Linked DNA regions of Plantactinospora soyae. The protein of the gene in region 2 interacts with the protein of the main gene of each other region in a pairwise test. Links are inferred from orthologs where the notes say so. Each region holds a gene or a part of one and is shown on either strand. Other genes may lie near its edges.

Region 1 (7,333 bases), 7.9 Mb from region 2 along the record:
GTGATGGTGCTCATCCAGTACTCGCTCTGGTTCGGGTTGGCCGGGTCGGCGATCTTGACCTTGCGGCCGTGGTCGTCGTACCCGACGACGGTCAGGTAGTGCCCACCCTCGTACGAGTGCGCCGTACCGGCCTCGTCGACCGCCGTGCCCCTGATGTTCATCACCACCGCACGCTTGGCGTCGATCGCGTGCACCACGTCGACCTGGAGCCGGTCCATCTGCTCCGGCTTGGCGGTCTCGTCCGGGATCGCCACGGTCCGGTAGTCCTTACCACCGGTGCTGTTCAGCACCCGGGTGGTGTCCTCGGCCGAGTTCGTACCGGCCTCGGTCGTACCCAGCCGCTTGGCCACGTCGTCCTGCGCCGGGGTGTGCCCCTGGGTCGACAGCGCGATCCGGGTCGCGGCCGGCGCACAGTAGTAGCCGTTCTCCTGCGCCTTGTACTGGTAGTCCAGAACCTTCGACGGCTGACCCTTGTCGACATCCCGGACACTGACCGCCGCGGCGGTCGGCGTCATCGCCGCCTGCGGGGCCGTCATGCTCAACGCCGGTCCGGCGAACGCACCGCCGACGACGGCGAGTCCCGCGATACCGAGCGCGGTCTTACGAATCGGGGTTTCGGTGATGGCCGGTAGCCACCGCTTGACTGTAGTCATGATGGTTGCCTTCCATTCCGGGGGTAAGACGACCGTGATCTCGGGCGACGCGCGGGGGGTGCGCGGCACCGTCAACGGCTCGTCAGAAAGGAAAAACAGCAACAGCGGAAGAATTCGCGCTGCGCGCCCGAGCGAAACAGCACTACTGTGCGTGCTCCAGGCGTACGGGGGATGTAACCGTGGGCCGGCGGCCGGCATTCCCGGGTACCCGGCCACCCGACCGTGTCTGACCACGGGCGGATCACCGGACCCGGGGCCCGAACCGGGCCCCAACCCGACAGACAGTCCCGAACCCCCGACCTGGGCCGAGGGGCGGGCTGCTGCGGACTTACGCTGGGTATAACCGCGGCCGGCCGCCGGATGTTCCCGCCAATCGGCCCAGCCGCCGATCTGATCATGCATAGATTCGGACACCAATCCCAAACCACGCAATCAACGCCGTACGTACGGCTCCAGCAGGCGCGCCACCGACGTCGGGTCCTCGACGTGGGCGTTGTGTCCCAGTCCGGGCATCGTCGTCCCCGGTACCCCGAGCCGGGCGAGATCGTCGTCGCTGACCAGCGCGTCCCGCTCTCCCCTGGCCAGCACCGTCCGAGCCGGTTCGGCGGCCGACAGCAGGCGGGCCATCTCCGGTGCCCCGACGCCGAAGGCCCGGGGATCCATGGCCAGCCGCCACCGCCCGTCCGCTGCCGCCACCAGCCCGGCGTCCACTTCGGAGTCGTCGACGTCGAGCAGACCGGTCAGCCCGGAAATCCGCAGGTACCGCTGCGCCGCCTCGGCCCGGGAGTCGTACCAGGCCACCGGCCGGCCGGCCAGCGCGTCGGCCCTGGCCAGCTCGTCCGGGGTCCAGGCGACCTTCACGCCGAGCCCGACGACGGCCTCCACCGACCAGCCGAGCCCGGGATCCGCTTCCACCGACCGGCCGAGCCCGGGGTCCGCCGTGGGCTGCGTGCCGACCATGGCGGCCAGGGCCAGCCCGACCGCACCGCCCAGCGACTGCCCCAGCACCACCACCCGGTCGCCGGGATCCAGCAACCCGGCGATCGCAGCGGCGAAGGACTCGAACGTGTACCGGTCGAGCCGTGCCGAGCCGCCGTGTCCGGGCAGGTCCGGCGCCAGCCACCGCCCCGGCCACTGCTTGCCGAGCAGGTCGTACCAGCCACGCCAGACGTCACCGGTCGCACCCATGCCGTGCAACAGCAGCAGTACGGGCTGCCCGGCACCGCCCTCGGCCACCCGTACGCCGTTCCGGGTCGCTGCGCCGTCGGTCATGCCGAGCAGTCTGCCACCGGGCGGCGTCGTACCGGCTCCGTAGCATGCCGGCATGCCGACCACGTACCCCGCCGAGATCCGGGCCGGCAGCGTTGCCGCGATACCCCTGCCGCTCGGCGGGTACGGCGCCTGCCAGGTCGTCAGCGTCGCGCCGGACAGTGTGCTGGTGCACCTGCTGGACTGGTATTCGGCGGAGGTTCCCACGTTGGCGCAGCTCGCCGGGGCCGGGCCGATGCGTCTCGACCACCACGCGCACAACGGGCGGCCGGACGGCGTCGGCGTGTTCGCGCACCACCCCGTGCCGCCCGACTTCGCCTGGCTGGGCGCTCAACCGCTGCGCCCCGAGGTGCCGCCGACGTCGAACGGGTACACCGGATGGTCGTACCTGCCGAACCAGGTCGTACTGCAGCGACGCTGGGCGCGACTGCCGGCGGCGACGAAGGCGGCGTACCGGGCGGGGGCCAGCCGTGGCCCGGTTCGGGTGGACCTCGGCGGGCAGCCGGCGGAGCTGGGTGCGGCCGTCGGGCGGCTCGACCTGACCAGGTCGCCCCTGGTGCCGGCATCGGGCGAGGTCCGGTGGGCCGGGCTGGACGCGCTGCCCCGGTGCACCACCCTCGTCTGGTCGGGACCGGACCGGGGCCTGTCCGATTTCCTCGCGACCCGACCGATGTTCTCCTGTCTGAGCTGGCGGAACGCGCCGCCCGAGGTGGACCTCGGCGACTCCGGGCTGACGGACCTGACGTTGTCCGGCTCCGATCTCCGAGCCGTACGGCTGCCACCCGGCCTGCTCGGTCTCACCCTGATCGGCGACCTCCCGGGCAGCGTGCTGGCGGCCGAGCAGGGTCACTGGCTCAACCTCACCGTCGAGGTTCCGCCGGTGCCGGTCCCGATGCCGGACGGACTGCGTGGGGTACGACGCCTCGTGCTGCGCGGCGACGGGGAGATCCTTGCGGCGCCCCTTGCGATGCTCAGCGCACTCGAAACGCTCAGCATCGGGTGGCAGAAGCCGCCGGGCCGGCTCGTCGAGCCGGACGCGTTGACATCGCTGCACCGGTTGCACAGTCTCCAGCTCGACGACGGGTACGGCTACGACGCGGCGACTCTGCCCGACCTGCCGGGGCTGCGCCGCCTGGAGGTCGACGGGCTTCCCCGCTCGGTCGTGGCCCCGCTCAAGGCCCGCTACCGGAACACCGAAGTCAGCCTCACCGTGCGCGGCGCGAAGTCCGACACATGGCTGGCCGCCAACATCGGCAACCCGTTCCGCGACTGGGTCGACGACGACCCGCGCGGCGGGGCCGCCGCCTGCAAGGCGTACGCCGCCGCGCTGCGCGCCGTCGACCGACTGCCCGCCGACGCCCCGGGCCGGTCCGAAACGGTTAAGCAGATCCTGAAGACCTTGATCGACGCGCTGAACCGGATCGACGAGAAATACGAATTCATCGACACCGTCGACCGGGAACAGGCCGGTGACGCCTTCGCCGACCTGGCCCGGAGGGCCGGCGTACCCGCCGACCAGGCCGAGAACTGGTTCGACAGGTGGCGGGACTTCTGAGCGACGGCGGTCGGCTCAGCGCAGTGCGACGGCCATCCGGCGTACGGCCTCGGTGACCAGTTCCTCGGAGGTGCCGAAGTTGAACCGGACGTGTCCGGTCCCGCCGGTGCCGAAGACCGCTCCCGGCACCACGGCGACCCGCCCACGTTGCAGGAACACCTCGGCCGGATCCGCGCGCCGATCGTCGGTCCGGTCGTCGGTCAGCTCCAACTCCCGGCAGTCCAGCCAGGCCAGATAGGTGCCGTCCGGAATCCGGTACCGGATCTGCGGCAGTTGATCGGCGAGCAGGGTGCCCAGCAGTCGACGGTTGTGGTCCAGGCCGGCCAGCAGGGCGTCGAGCCACGGCGTGCCGTACCGGAGCGCGGCCACGTGCGCGATCACGCCGAGGTGGCTCGCCCCGTCGCCGGCCACCGTCGGCATCCGGGCCAGGTCAGCCGCGGCCTCCGGGCCGGCGACCGCCACCGCGGCCTTCACCCCGGCCAGGTTCCACGCCTTCGACGCGGAGAGCAGCGCGAAGCCGCGTTCACTGCCGGGCAACGAGAGGTACGGCAGGAACGTCGCCCCGGGATGGACCAGCGGGGCGTGGATCTCGTCCACCACCACGCGTACGCCGTGCCGGTCGGCCAGCTCGGTCACCATCGCGAGTTCGTCGGCGGTGTGCACGGTGCCGGTCGGGTTGTGCGGGCTGCACAGCAGGAAGGCCGCCCGTCGACCGCCGGCGACGGCTTCGGTGAACGCCCGGTCCAGCGCCTCCGGGTCCAGCCGGTGCTCCGCACTCAGCGGCGCCTCGACGACCCGTCGGTCCATTCCGGCGATGAAGTCGAAGAACGGCGCGTACACCGGTGGGTTGATCACCACCGCGTCGCCGTACCCGGTGACCAGCTTCAGCACCTCGACGATGCCCAGCATCACGTCCGGCACAAGCGCGGTGTGCTCGGTGTTCGGCGTCCAGCCCCAACGCGTGGCGGCGAACTCGGCGAGCGCCTCGGCGTAGTCCGTACCCATCGGGTAGCCGGTGTCGCTGAGCGCGATCGCGTCGGTCAGCGCCTCGGCGACCGGCTCGGCGAGCGGTACGTCCATCTCGGCGACCCAGGCCGGAAGGACGTCCGGCGGGTACCGCCGCCACTTCTCACTCGTACGGCGGCGGAGGTCCTCCAACGACAGCATCTGCAAGGGGTTGCCCACACCATCACGCTATAACCGGTGTACGTCGGCGCCGGAACGGGCACCTTCGCCGTCCTGGAAGCGCCCGAACTGCTCGTCGACGACATCGGGCCCTTCCTCCGCCCGCCGCGTCAGCCGGTGCCGAAGACCCGGTCCCGGTCGAACGGACTGTCGGAGGCATCGTCGCCGAACAGCTCGGCGACGATGCCTCTGGCGCTCGGATCCCGGGTCGGCATCCGGTTCCCCCGACGCCACTCGGTGTCCCAGGCCCCGTCGCTGTGGATCGCGAAGCCGTCCGGAAGCAGCCGGTGGCAGCGGAGCAGGATCGCGGTCACCGCGAGATCGTACGGGTGCCGACCGGTCTTGCAGAACCCGACCACCCGACCGTCGCTGGTCAACTGTCGGTTGCCCGGCCAGCGCGGCGCCAACACCAGCGGCTCGCAGTACTCCTCGTCGTCCACGCTGCCGTTGACGGCGATCACCTCGTACTCGGGCGGCAGCGTCCCCTCGAACGGGTCCCGGCAGAGCCGTACGCCGGCCGCCTCCACCTGGTCGAGGATCAGCGCCGCGTCCGTCCGCATCCGGGGCCAGGCCTGACGGAACGGCGCGCTTTCCGGTGCGTACGAGAAGTAGTGGGTGTAGCCCATGCCAAGGATTGTCGCGCCGCGCGGCCCTGGAGTTTGCCCCTGGATGGAGGAGACTGATGCGATGGTCAAGACGCTGCATCCACGGAGCTACGACGATGTGACCCACGTCGGCCACTACTTCTGCCACGGTTTCGCAGTGGTGATGGACCTGACGGGCCTGACGGACGCGGACGCGATGCCACTGGTCGACTTCGCCGCCGGTCTGGTCGTCGGGCGCGACGGCGCCATGGAACGGGTGGCTCCGAAGGTGTTCCTGCTCCGGCCCCGGGAGACGTTCCGGTCGGTGGCGCAGCGTCCGGCCTAGCTCCCCGCCACGAGGAGTTCGCAGTGCAACGGCCAGAGTTGATCGCCGCCCTTCGGCGCGGAACGCTGCTCGTCGCGCCCCGCCCGGCCGTACAGCCGACCTGGCGCGCCTGGGTGTCCGTGGCCGGACCCGCCAGCAACGACACCGGACCCGGCTGGCGCAACCGCGACCTCACGCTCTACTGGCAGGTGCGCGAGTGGGATCCCCTCTACCTCGCCGAGGATCTGTGCTGGGCCGAGAACGACGGCATGCGCGCCCTCGAACGGCACACCTCGGACGGTGAGGAACAGCTCTGGGCGATGGTCGACCGGTTCGGTGGCAGCACCGCCTTCACCTACCCGTGGTACACGGACTTTCCCGGCTGACGAACGCCCGCCACGCCCCCGGAGCGAAGACCAGCACCGGACCGGACGGATCCTTGCTGTCCCGCACCCCCACCACACCAGGCACGTTGAGTACCACCTCCACACACGCCCCCTGGGCGTTGCTGCGAACGCTCTTGCGCCAGCAGGCACCAGTCAGATCCATCTCTTGGCCACCTCCGCTACAAACCTGTCAACACCGAATTTCCCGGCCCACGAAGGCCCGCCACGCCCCCGGAGCGAAAACGAGCACCGGGCCGGACGGATCCTTACTGTCCCGCACCCCCACCAACCCAGGCAGGTCGAGCGCCACCTCCACACACGCGGCCTGGTTGGATCCGCTACGGCTGCTCTTGCGCCAGCCGGCGCCAGTCAAATCCATGTCTTGGCCACCTTCGCTATCAACTCGGTCGGCACCGACTGTTCTGGGCCACGAACGCCCGCCACGCCCCCGGGGCGAAGACCAGCACCGGGCCGGACGGCTCCTTGCTGTCCCGCACCCCCACCACACCAGGCAGGTCGAGCGCCACCTCCACACACGCGCCCTGCGAACTGCTTCGGATGCTCTTGCGCCAGCGCGCGTCGCTCAGATCCATGTCTTGGCCACCTTCGCTATCAACTCGGTCGACTGCGGCAGGGTAAGGGCCTCGGCGAGGATGTCTTCCCAGTGCTCCCGTACCTCGGCCACATCGTCTGGTCGTGCTACCACCTGACCCCGGAGCCGGTCTTCGAGGTACAGGACCTCTTCACGCTCCGGCAGCGTCGCGATGATGAACGGCCCGGTAAGGCCAGCGTACGCACCGACGCTCGATGGAACGATGTGGATCCGTGTCCGGCAACGTTCCTCGTTGAGCCCTGCCAGGTGGAAGAGTTGCTCCCGCATCACCGCAGCTCCCCCGACAGCCCGATGCAGCACAGCCTCGTCCAGCACAACCATGAGCTGCGGCGAATCGTCACTCGACAGGCGCTTTTGTCGTTCCGCACGAGCCAGGACCCGGGCCTCGATCGCCTCGTCCGTCAGCCGACCATCGCTGCTGATGATTGCCCGGCCGTACGCCTCGGTCTGAAGTAGACCGGGCACGAAAGCCAGCTCGAACCAGCGCAGGAAGATTGCCCGCTGCTCGTTCGCAACCCATTCCGTGAGCCACGGTGGCGCAGTGTCGGACTTGATCACCTTTTTGAGCAGCCGGACGAAGATGCCGCCGGTGTTGAAGCGCTTGTCGATCGCGGCGAGATAGTCCTCCTTCGGGGACCGGTTGCCAAGTTCCACCGCGCTCACGTGTGAGCCCGAAAAGTTGATCAGTTTCCCGAAGTCGTCCTGGTTCAGTTTCGCGCTCAGCCGTACGTGCCGTAGTTCGTCGAGCAGAAACTCCGCCGCC
Region 2 (7,873 bases):
GGTCGGCGGTCTCGGGCAGATCGCCGCCGACCTCGGAGAAGGCCATCCGGTACCGGTCCGTGGCGACGAGCCGCAGGATGCTCCCGTCTACCTCGAACTGGACACCGCCGAGCATCGGCAGTTCGGGATCGTCCCCGACCGCGAAGCGGACGGCGTCGACCGCCGCCGCCAGGTCCCGACCGGGTACGGTCAATCGGCGCCGAGCCCCGACCATCGGCTGTGCCGAGGCGGTGAACAGGGCCCGAAGCCGGAAGATCTCCCGTCGGGCGTCGCCGAGACCGTCCTCCAGCCGGCGCAGATGCGCGTCCAACAGGTCGGGTACGGCGGCCGGACTCGACGCGCGGAGATCGAGCAGTCGGGTGATCTCGGCCAGTGGCATGCCGACCCGGCGCAACCCGGCCACCAGTCGGGCGGCCGGAACCTGCTGCTGGGCGTACCGGCGGTACCCGGTGCCGGGGTCCACCAGCGCGGGCGCCAGTACGCCGGCCCCGTCGTAGAACCGCAGCGCGCTGACGCTCAGCCCGCTGGCCCGGGCCATCTCGCCGATGCTGAGCAGTTCAGTTCGCACGTCCACGTCGGGGAATTCTGCCGCCTCGACCAGGTCGAGGGTCAAGCCGCTCCGGCCACCGGTCGCCCGCCGGGCGTACCGGCACTCGTCCCGGGTCGGCAGACGCGGTAGCGGCGTCGGCGCCACCGACAGGATGACCGGTCGCGACAGGACCGGGTCGCGGCGCTACGGGGTGGGGGCTTACGGGGTGAAGACGACCCGGACGCAGCCGTCCGTCCGGTCCCGGAACAGGGTGTAGCCGTGCGCCGCGTCGTCCAGCGACAGCCGGTGCGTCGCCAGGTACTCGGGTCGCAACCGCGCCCGGCGCATCCGGTCCAACAACGTCGGGATGTAGCGCTGGCCGTGTTGCCGGGCGGCCCGGACCGCCAGTCCCTTGTTCAGCATCGCCCCGAGCGGAAAGGCGTCGACGAATCCGGCGAAGGCGCCGAGGACGACGACGTTGCCGCCCTTGCGACACGCGTGCACCGCCTCGCGTACCGTGGCCGGCTGGTCCGCTCCGGGGCGCGCCCGCCGCCCGGCCCGGCCCGCCGCCGGATCCTCCGCCAGCATCCCGACCGCCTCGATGCAGACGTCCGGTCCCCGGCCGCCGGTACGTTCGCGTAGCTCCGAACCGACGTCGACCCGCTCGTAGTGCAGCGTCTCCGCACCGGTGTGCCGCTCGACCAGGGCGAGCCGGTCGTCGAGCCGGTCGATGCAGATGACCCGGTCCGCCCCGAGGGTCACCGCCGCCCAGGCCGCCAACTGGCCCACCGCGCCACAACCCCAGATCGCGACCACGTCACCCGGCCGTACGCCAGCCAGGTCGGCACCCATCCAGCCGGCCGGCGCCGAGTCCGAGGCGAACAGCGCACGGTCGTCGGTCACCTCGTCCGGTACCCGGAACGCGCCGTGGTCGGCGTAGGGCACCCGGACGTATTCGGCGTGGCTGCCGGCGAAGCCGCCGAGCGCGTGTGAGGAGCCGAAGCATCCGGCCGGTACCGCCCCCCAGGCCAGTTCCGCCGTCGCGGGATCGGTGTTGCCGTTGTCGCAGCAGGAGAAGAGCCCCTGCCGGCAGTACCAGCACCGGCCGCAGGCGATGACCGAGCAGACCACGACGCGGTCGCCGACCGAGTGCCGACGTACCTCCGGCCCGACCTCCACCACCTCGCCCATGAACTCGTGCCCGAGTACGTCACCGGCCCGCATGCCCGGAAACCGGCCACCGATCAGGTGCAGGTCGGAGCCGCAGGTCATGCTCTGCCGTACCCGGACGATCGCGTCCTGGGCGTTGACGATCCGCGGATCCGGCAGCCGCTCCACGGCGATCTCGTCGGGACCCTGCCAGCAGAGGGCCCTCATTCGCTCATCACGCTCCTCCGCCGCTCCGAGCCGTCCACGCTCCTCCGCCGCTCCGAGCCGTCCACGCTCCTCCGCCGCCCCGAGCCGTCATCGTCCGAGACCGGTGGGTGAACCTGGCTCGTCCGCAAGGGGTGAACCGCGACGGTCGGGGTATCCGCCTCGGGCAATTGAGCTGGGTCGGCCGGAGGGGGACCGTTGTCGACGGAACGGATCGAGGACGTCGCGACCGCGCCACCGCGAAGCAGCACCACCGCGTCACCGCGAGGCAGCGCGACAGTGCTGGCCCGCCCGGACGCCGGCCCGACGGTGCCGCTGCTCACCGCGAAACTGGCCGTCGTCGCGCAACCCGGTGCGGTTCTGCTGCCCCGACCCAGACTGTTCGAGCTGCTCGACGCGGGGACGGCCGGTCCGCTGACCCTGGTGTCGGCCGCCGCGGGCTGGGGCAAGACGGTCCTGCTCAGTTCCTGGTACCGGGCGCGCGGCGAAACGGAGCACCCGACTGCCACACCGGCGGAACCTCCCCGGCTGGGCTGGCTCTCACTGGAGCCGGGGGACGGTGGAGAGCGGCTCTGGTCATATCTGGCCGCCGCGTTGGGTTCGGCCACGACCGGACAGGAACCGGATGCCGGGTACCAACCGGCTTCCGGGTACGGACTGGAGCAGCTTGCCGACGAGCTGACCCGACGGGCCGAACCGGTCATCGTGGTCCTGGACGACCTGCACCAGGTGGACGACCCCGAGGTGTCGAGCGGGCTGGAGTTCCTGCTCCGGCACACGGCAGGCCGGCTCAGGCTGGTGATCGGCTGCCGGAAGGATCCCGGGCTGGCCCTGCACCGCTGGCGGCTCAGCGGTGAGTTGACCGAGATTCGTGCCGCTGACCTGGCGTTCCGCCCCGAGGAGGTCGCGGACCTGTTCGCCGCGTACGCGGTGCCCCTGCCGACGGAACAGACCCGGGGGCTGTACGGCCGTACCGAGGGGTGGCCCGCCGGGCTGCGGTTCGCCGCCCTGGCCCTGCCGGGACATCCCGATCCGGCCCGGTTCGTCGACGAGTTCACCGGAGAACATCCGGCGGTCGCCGGCTACCTGACCGAAGAGGTGCTCGCCGGTCTGTCCACGCAGACCCGCGACGCGTTCTGCCGGGCGTCTCTGGTGGCGGGCTTCTCGGCGGACCTGCTCAACGCGTTGACCGACCGCACCGATGGCGACCGGCTACTGACCGAACTCGACCGGCACGGTGGGTTCGTGATTCCGCTCGGCAGCCGCCCTGCGGCGTACCGCTGCCATCCGATGCTCGGCGAACTGCTCCGGGCCGAGGTGAACCGACGCCCTGCGGAGCAGGTGGCGCGGCTGCACCGTCGGGCGGCGACCTGGTTCGCCGCGAACGACCTGCCGGCCGAGGCCCTCCGGCACGCGCTCGCCGCCGACGACCGGGCGTACGCGATCGCCGTACTGCTCCGGCACTGGCCGGACCTGCTCCCGTACGGCCAGTGCGGTCCGGTACGGCCGGCACCGTCGCCGCCCCCCGCCGAGCGGGTCCGGGCCGATCCCGAACTCGGCCTGGCGTGTGCCGCCGAGCGGCTGGACGGCCGGGACCCGATCGCCGCGACCGGTCATCTGGACCGGGCGTCCGAGTACGCGGAGCTGCTCGACGACGTGCGGCGGGACCGGTTCCGGCGGATCGCCGTGGCACTGCGGCTGGCCGTCGCCCACCTGGCCGCCGACGAGCCGGCAATCCGGGCCGGCGTCGCCGCGCTGGCTCCCGACCAGCCGGCGGTCCGGGTCGGTGTCGCTGCCCTGGCTCCGGACGAGCCGGAGATCCGAGGGGCCGCCGCCCTGGCTTCCGGCGAGCGGGTGGTCCGGGTCGGCGTCGCCGAACTGCTACAGCCGGCCGGGGCCGACCGGACCGATCCGGAGGCGTGGGGCCGGACCGTGGCCCGGATCGTCCCCGCCGCACTGCGGTTCGGGACCGGGCAACTGGGGATCGCCGAGGTCGACATCGTCGACGGGATGGCCGAAGCGACCCGTACCGGGCTGTCCCGGACCGCGCGGTTGTGTCTCGGGCGGCTGGCACTGGCCCGGGCGATCCGGGGTGAACTGACCGCCGCCGAGCAGGCCGCTCGGGCGACGCTGGGCGCCGTACCGTTCGGTGGCCTGGTCCGGCCGGCCGATGGCGTACACGCGCACCTGGCCCAGGCCCTCGTCGCAGTGCACCGGGACCGCCGCGACGACGCCGGCTCCAATGTGCTGCGGAGCGTGCGGGCGGCCGAGGACACCGACGAGCCGCTGGTCGTCGGCCTGATCGGCATGCTCCAGGCCCGGTTGCTGCGCGATCGGGGCGATCTGACCGGTGCGCACCAGGCGTTGACGGAGAGCCGCCGGCGGTTGGGCGACCGGGCCGAGAATTCACCACTGGCGCACTGGCTGCTGATCGCCGAGGCCGAACTGCGAATCGCGCACGGTGACGTCGAACTGGCCCGTGAACTGCTGATTCCGGCGGTGGAGGGGGGCGGCGTACCGGTGGCGGTCGCGCTCGCCCGGACGTACCTGTTGGCCGGGGATCCGCGCGGCACGGTGCGTACGCTGCCGGACTGGGACTGTCCGGACGCGGCGGGCTGGCCGTTGCCGGTCCGGCTGGAGGCCGGCCTGCTCGGCGCGGAGGCGACCCGGCTGACCGGCGATCACCGACGGGCCGCGCGGAGCCTGGAACGGGTGCTCCAGTTGGCCGAGCCGGAGGGCTTCCGGCAGGTCTTCACCAGGGCCGATCCGCCGGTACGGGAGCTGCTCGCCGCGCACCTCGACGCGGGTACGGCGTTCTGGCCCCTGGTCAGCGAGCTGCTCGGCGCCATCGACGGTGCGGGCAGGCCGTCGCCGACGGTGACGCCGCTGCTCGGCGAGCCGCTCACCGAGCGGGAGCTGACCGTGCTCCGCTACCTCCAGAGCATCCTGTCGAATGTCGAGATCGCCGCGGAGATGTCGCTCTCGGTGAACACCATCAAGACGCACGTCCGCAACATCTACCGGAAGCTCGACGCGACCCGACGCCGGGACGCCGTACGCCGGGCCCGCGAGCGGAAGCTGCTCTGAGGGGCGGCCGGGCGAGCCGTCACAGCCGTACGGTGATGTGGTTGTCCACGCTGGTCACTCCGGGCGCGGACCAGGCGACCCGTTCGGCCTCCTCGCGTTCCAGCCAGGATCGGACGGTACCGGCCAGGATCACCGAATCGCCCTCGATCCGGATGTCGATCCGGGCCGCGTCGGTCTCCACGCTGCGCAGCAGGGCGCTTCGGATCCGTTCGGAGATCTCGTCCGACGCCGGCTCCTCGCGAGGCTGTACCGAGATGCCGTTGGTCAACCCGCGTACCCCGGACAGCCGGCGTACGGCCTGCTCGGCGGCGCGCCGCTGGTACTCCCACTCGACCTCGCCCCGCAGTACGACCCAGCCGTTGGAGACGGTCACGTCGAGCGCCGCCACCGGAACGAAGGCGTCCCACTCCAGCGCCCGGTCGGCGGCCGCCGCGATCTCCGGATCGGTGCGCTCGGCGGAGCTCGGCAGCCGTACCTCGATGTCGTTGGCGATCGCCCGGACCCGGTTCACCCGGTGTGCGGCGCGCTCCGCCGACCACTTCTTGGCGTAGTTGTCCACCCAGCCGCTCAGGGTCACCACGCCGTCCCGGACCGCGACGCCGATCTCGTTCGGCTGGACCCGGGGCTCCCAGCCCAGTTCCTCCAGCACGTCACGCTGGATCTCCTCGTCGCTGCGGATCGTCGTCCGGGTGGCCATGGTCGTTCCTCCCACGGTCGAGGTTCCAGGCGGCGTGTGGCGTCGCGGGCACCGTGCCGGGAGCGCGACCCGACGGATCCCGCGCCCGGTAGGCTGCGGCCCGCCGGTCACGCCCGTTGACTCGACCCTCGCTCGTGCTCGGGTGAGGTCTCCTCACCCCACCGGGGTGAGCCGGGAAGAGCGGGAGTGACAGCCCGAACCACATCAGGAATCATCAATGCCGGTGTGCTGCGGGTGGACAGGGCCCGAGCCGGAAGGACATGGCGGATGACGATCGAGCGGCAGACAGTGCCGGCCGGGCAGGACGAACGGACCGGCGACGGGTCGGAGGCGACGGCCGGGCCGCGCCGGGCGGGCGGGGCGGGCGGGGACGGTACCGGGCGCACCGGATCGGGGCGCCGGCTCCGGGGCGCCGTCGTACGCCTGGTCACGCACGAGTGGATGCTCGCCGTGCTCGGTGGGCTGCTGCTCGCCGTACTGCTGACCTGGCCGACGCTGCGCGACATCACCTCGACGGTCCCACAGGACATCGGTGACCCGATCCTCCAGGCCTGGCAGATCGCCTGGGGCGGGCACGGGCTGCTGCACGATCCCACCCAGTTGTGGCACTCGAATACCTTCTATCCCGAGCCGTACACCTATGCCTACTCCGACACCCTCCTCGGGTACGCCCCGGCGGGCATGATCGGCGAGGGCCCGGTCGCGGGCGTCGTGCGTTACAACATCCTGTACGTCCTGACCCACGCCCTCGCCTTCGTCGGCGCGTACGCCCTGGTTCGGCAGCTCGGCGCGGGCCGGATCGGCGCGGCGGCGGCCGGGGTCGCCTTCGGGTACGCCCCGTGGAAGTTGGCCCAGGCCGGCCACCTGCACGTGCTGTCGATCGGCGGCATCGCGCTGGCCCTGGCGATGCTGGCCCGGGGACACGGCTGGTCACTGCGGCACGGGTACCGGCCGGACCGGCGACGTCCCGGCTGGGCCTTTGCCGGCTGGCTGGTGGCGGCGTGGCAGATGACGCTGGGCTTCGGCATCGGGCTGCCCTTCGGCTACGTCCTGGCGTTGGTCTGCCTGGCCGCGGTCGGCACGTTCGGCTGGTCCTGGTGGCGTCGGAGCCGCCCGGTGTTCGGGCGCCGGCTGCTCGTCGCCGACCTGGCTGGCGGCGTGGTGTTCACCGGGGTCACGCTGCTCATGGCGTTGCCGTATCTGGAGGTGGTGGCCCGGCATCCGGCCGGTCGGCGGACGCTGGAGCACGTGGCGCAGTTCTCGCCACCGATGCGGGGCTTCCTGACCGCGCCGCCGGAGAACTGGCTCTGGGGCGAGCGGCACGCCGCCGCCCGGGAGAGCCTCAGCTTCGCCGGTGAGATGACCCTGCTGCCGGGAGTCGTGCTGATCGGCCTCGCGTTCGCCGGGCTCTTCTTCTCGGTGTGGCGGCTGCGGCACCGGGTGCTGCTCGGCGTCGGGGTACTGGTCAGCGTCGCACTGGCCAGCGGCACGAACTTCGGCGGCGACGGTAACCCCGGGTACGCCACGCTGGTGCTGCACGCTCCCGGCTGGGACGCGATCCGTACCTCCGGCCGGCTCGTGATCTGGACAACGCTGCTGCTCGGGATCCTGGCCGCCGGGGCGCTCAGCGCGATGACGGCGCGGCCGTCGGCCACCGACCGTCCCGCCGACCGGGACCCGGGCCGGAACCCGAACGGAACCGCGGACACGGCTCCGGGCAAGGCCGCCGACTCCGACTCCGACGCTGACGACTCCACCAGCGCCGGCCACGCCGCCGACTCAGCCGCCGACCCCGCGCGTTCCGGCGCGTCGGCGGCCGGGGCGCCGGCCGGGTCGTCCGTCGGGGCGGACCCGGACCCGGACCCGGACGCCGGATCGTCCGGCGGGTCGGATGCCGTGGACGCCGGACCGGCAGAGCGGGCGGACGGGCCGGTGCCGCTGCTGCGGCCGGCCGCGTACCAGCCGCCGCCGGGCGTCGAGGACACCGACCGGAAGGCGCCGGCCGAGCGGGCCGCCGACGTCAGGAAGATCCTGGTACGGCTGCTCGCGCTGGTGCCGCTCGCCCTGATCCTTCTGGAGGGCGTCAACACCACTCCACACGCGCCGGTGCTGCCCCAGCCGGCGGCCATGCGTACGGCGCAGGGGCCACTGCTGGTGCTGCCGGCCAGCGGAACGCTGGAGTTCAG

What was found. The genes of interacting proteins can lie anywhere in the genome.
Region 1: the proteins of H4W31_RS41270 (region 2) and H4W31_RS07150 interact in binary tests that used the Escherichia coli proteins (3 or more experiments, as listed by UniProt). The link is inferred for Plantactinospora soyae from one-to-one orthologs.

What each region holds. Positions count from the first base shown.
Region 1 is NZ_JADBEB010000001.1:1,615,641-1,622,973, forward strand. The notes cover bases 2,569-5,506. They hold H4W31_RS07150 (MalY/PatB family protein), read right to left. Parts: upstream 4,645-5,506; coding sequence 3,493-4,644; downstream 2,569-3,492. Other genes in these bases: H4W31_RS07145 (hypothetical protein), read left to right, coding at 2,569-3,477; H4W31_RS07155 (hypothetical protein), read right to left, coding at 4,773-5,288; H4W31_RS07160 (cell division protein SepF), read left to right, coding at 5,332-5,506. In the rest of the region: H4W31_RS07135 (C39 family peptidase), read right to left, coding at 1-653; H4W31_RS07140 (alpha/beta fold hydrolase), read right to left, coding at 1,086-1,925; more of H4W31_RS07145, read left to right, coding at 1,978-2,568; more of H4W31_RS07160, read left to right, coding at 5,507-5,592; H4W31_RS07165 (hypothetical protein), read left to right, coding at 5,616-5,957; H4W31_RS07170 (DUF397 domain-containing protein), read right to left, coding at 5,923-6,120; H4W31_RS07175 (DUF397 domain-containing protein), read right to left, coding at 6,148-6,336; H4W31_RS07180 (DUF397 domain-containing protein), read right to left, coding at 6,356-6,550; H4W31_RS07185 (helix-turn-helix domain-containing protein), read right to left, coding at 6,541-7,333. UniProt on the Escherichia coli protein: Acts as a beta-cystathionase and as a repressor of the maltose regulon.
Region 2 is NZ_JADBEB010000001.1:9,466,398-9,474,270, reverse strand. What follows is about bases 1,713-5,190. They hold H4W31_RS41270 (LuxR C-terminal-related transcriptional regulator), read left to right. Parts: upstream 1,713-2,101; coding sequence 2,102-4,990; downstream 4,991-5,190. Other genes in these bases: H4W31_RS41265 (BON domain-containing protein), read right to left, coding at 5,010-5,190; H4W31_RS41275 (zinc-dependent alcohol dehydrogenase), read right to left, coding at 1,713-1,906. Also shown: H4W31_RS41280 (DNA polymerase III subunit beta family protein), read right to left, coding at 1-538; more of H4W31_RS41275, read right to left, coding at 749-1,712; more of H4W31_RS41265, read right to left, coding at 5,191-5,687; H4W31_RS41260 (hypothetical protein), read left to right, coding at 5,955-7,873. UniProt on the Escherichia coli protein: Positively regulates the transcription of the maltose regulon whose gene products are responsible for uptake and catabolism of malto-oligosaccharides.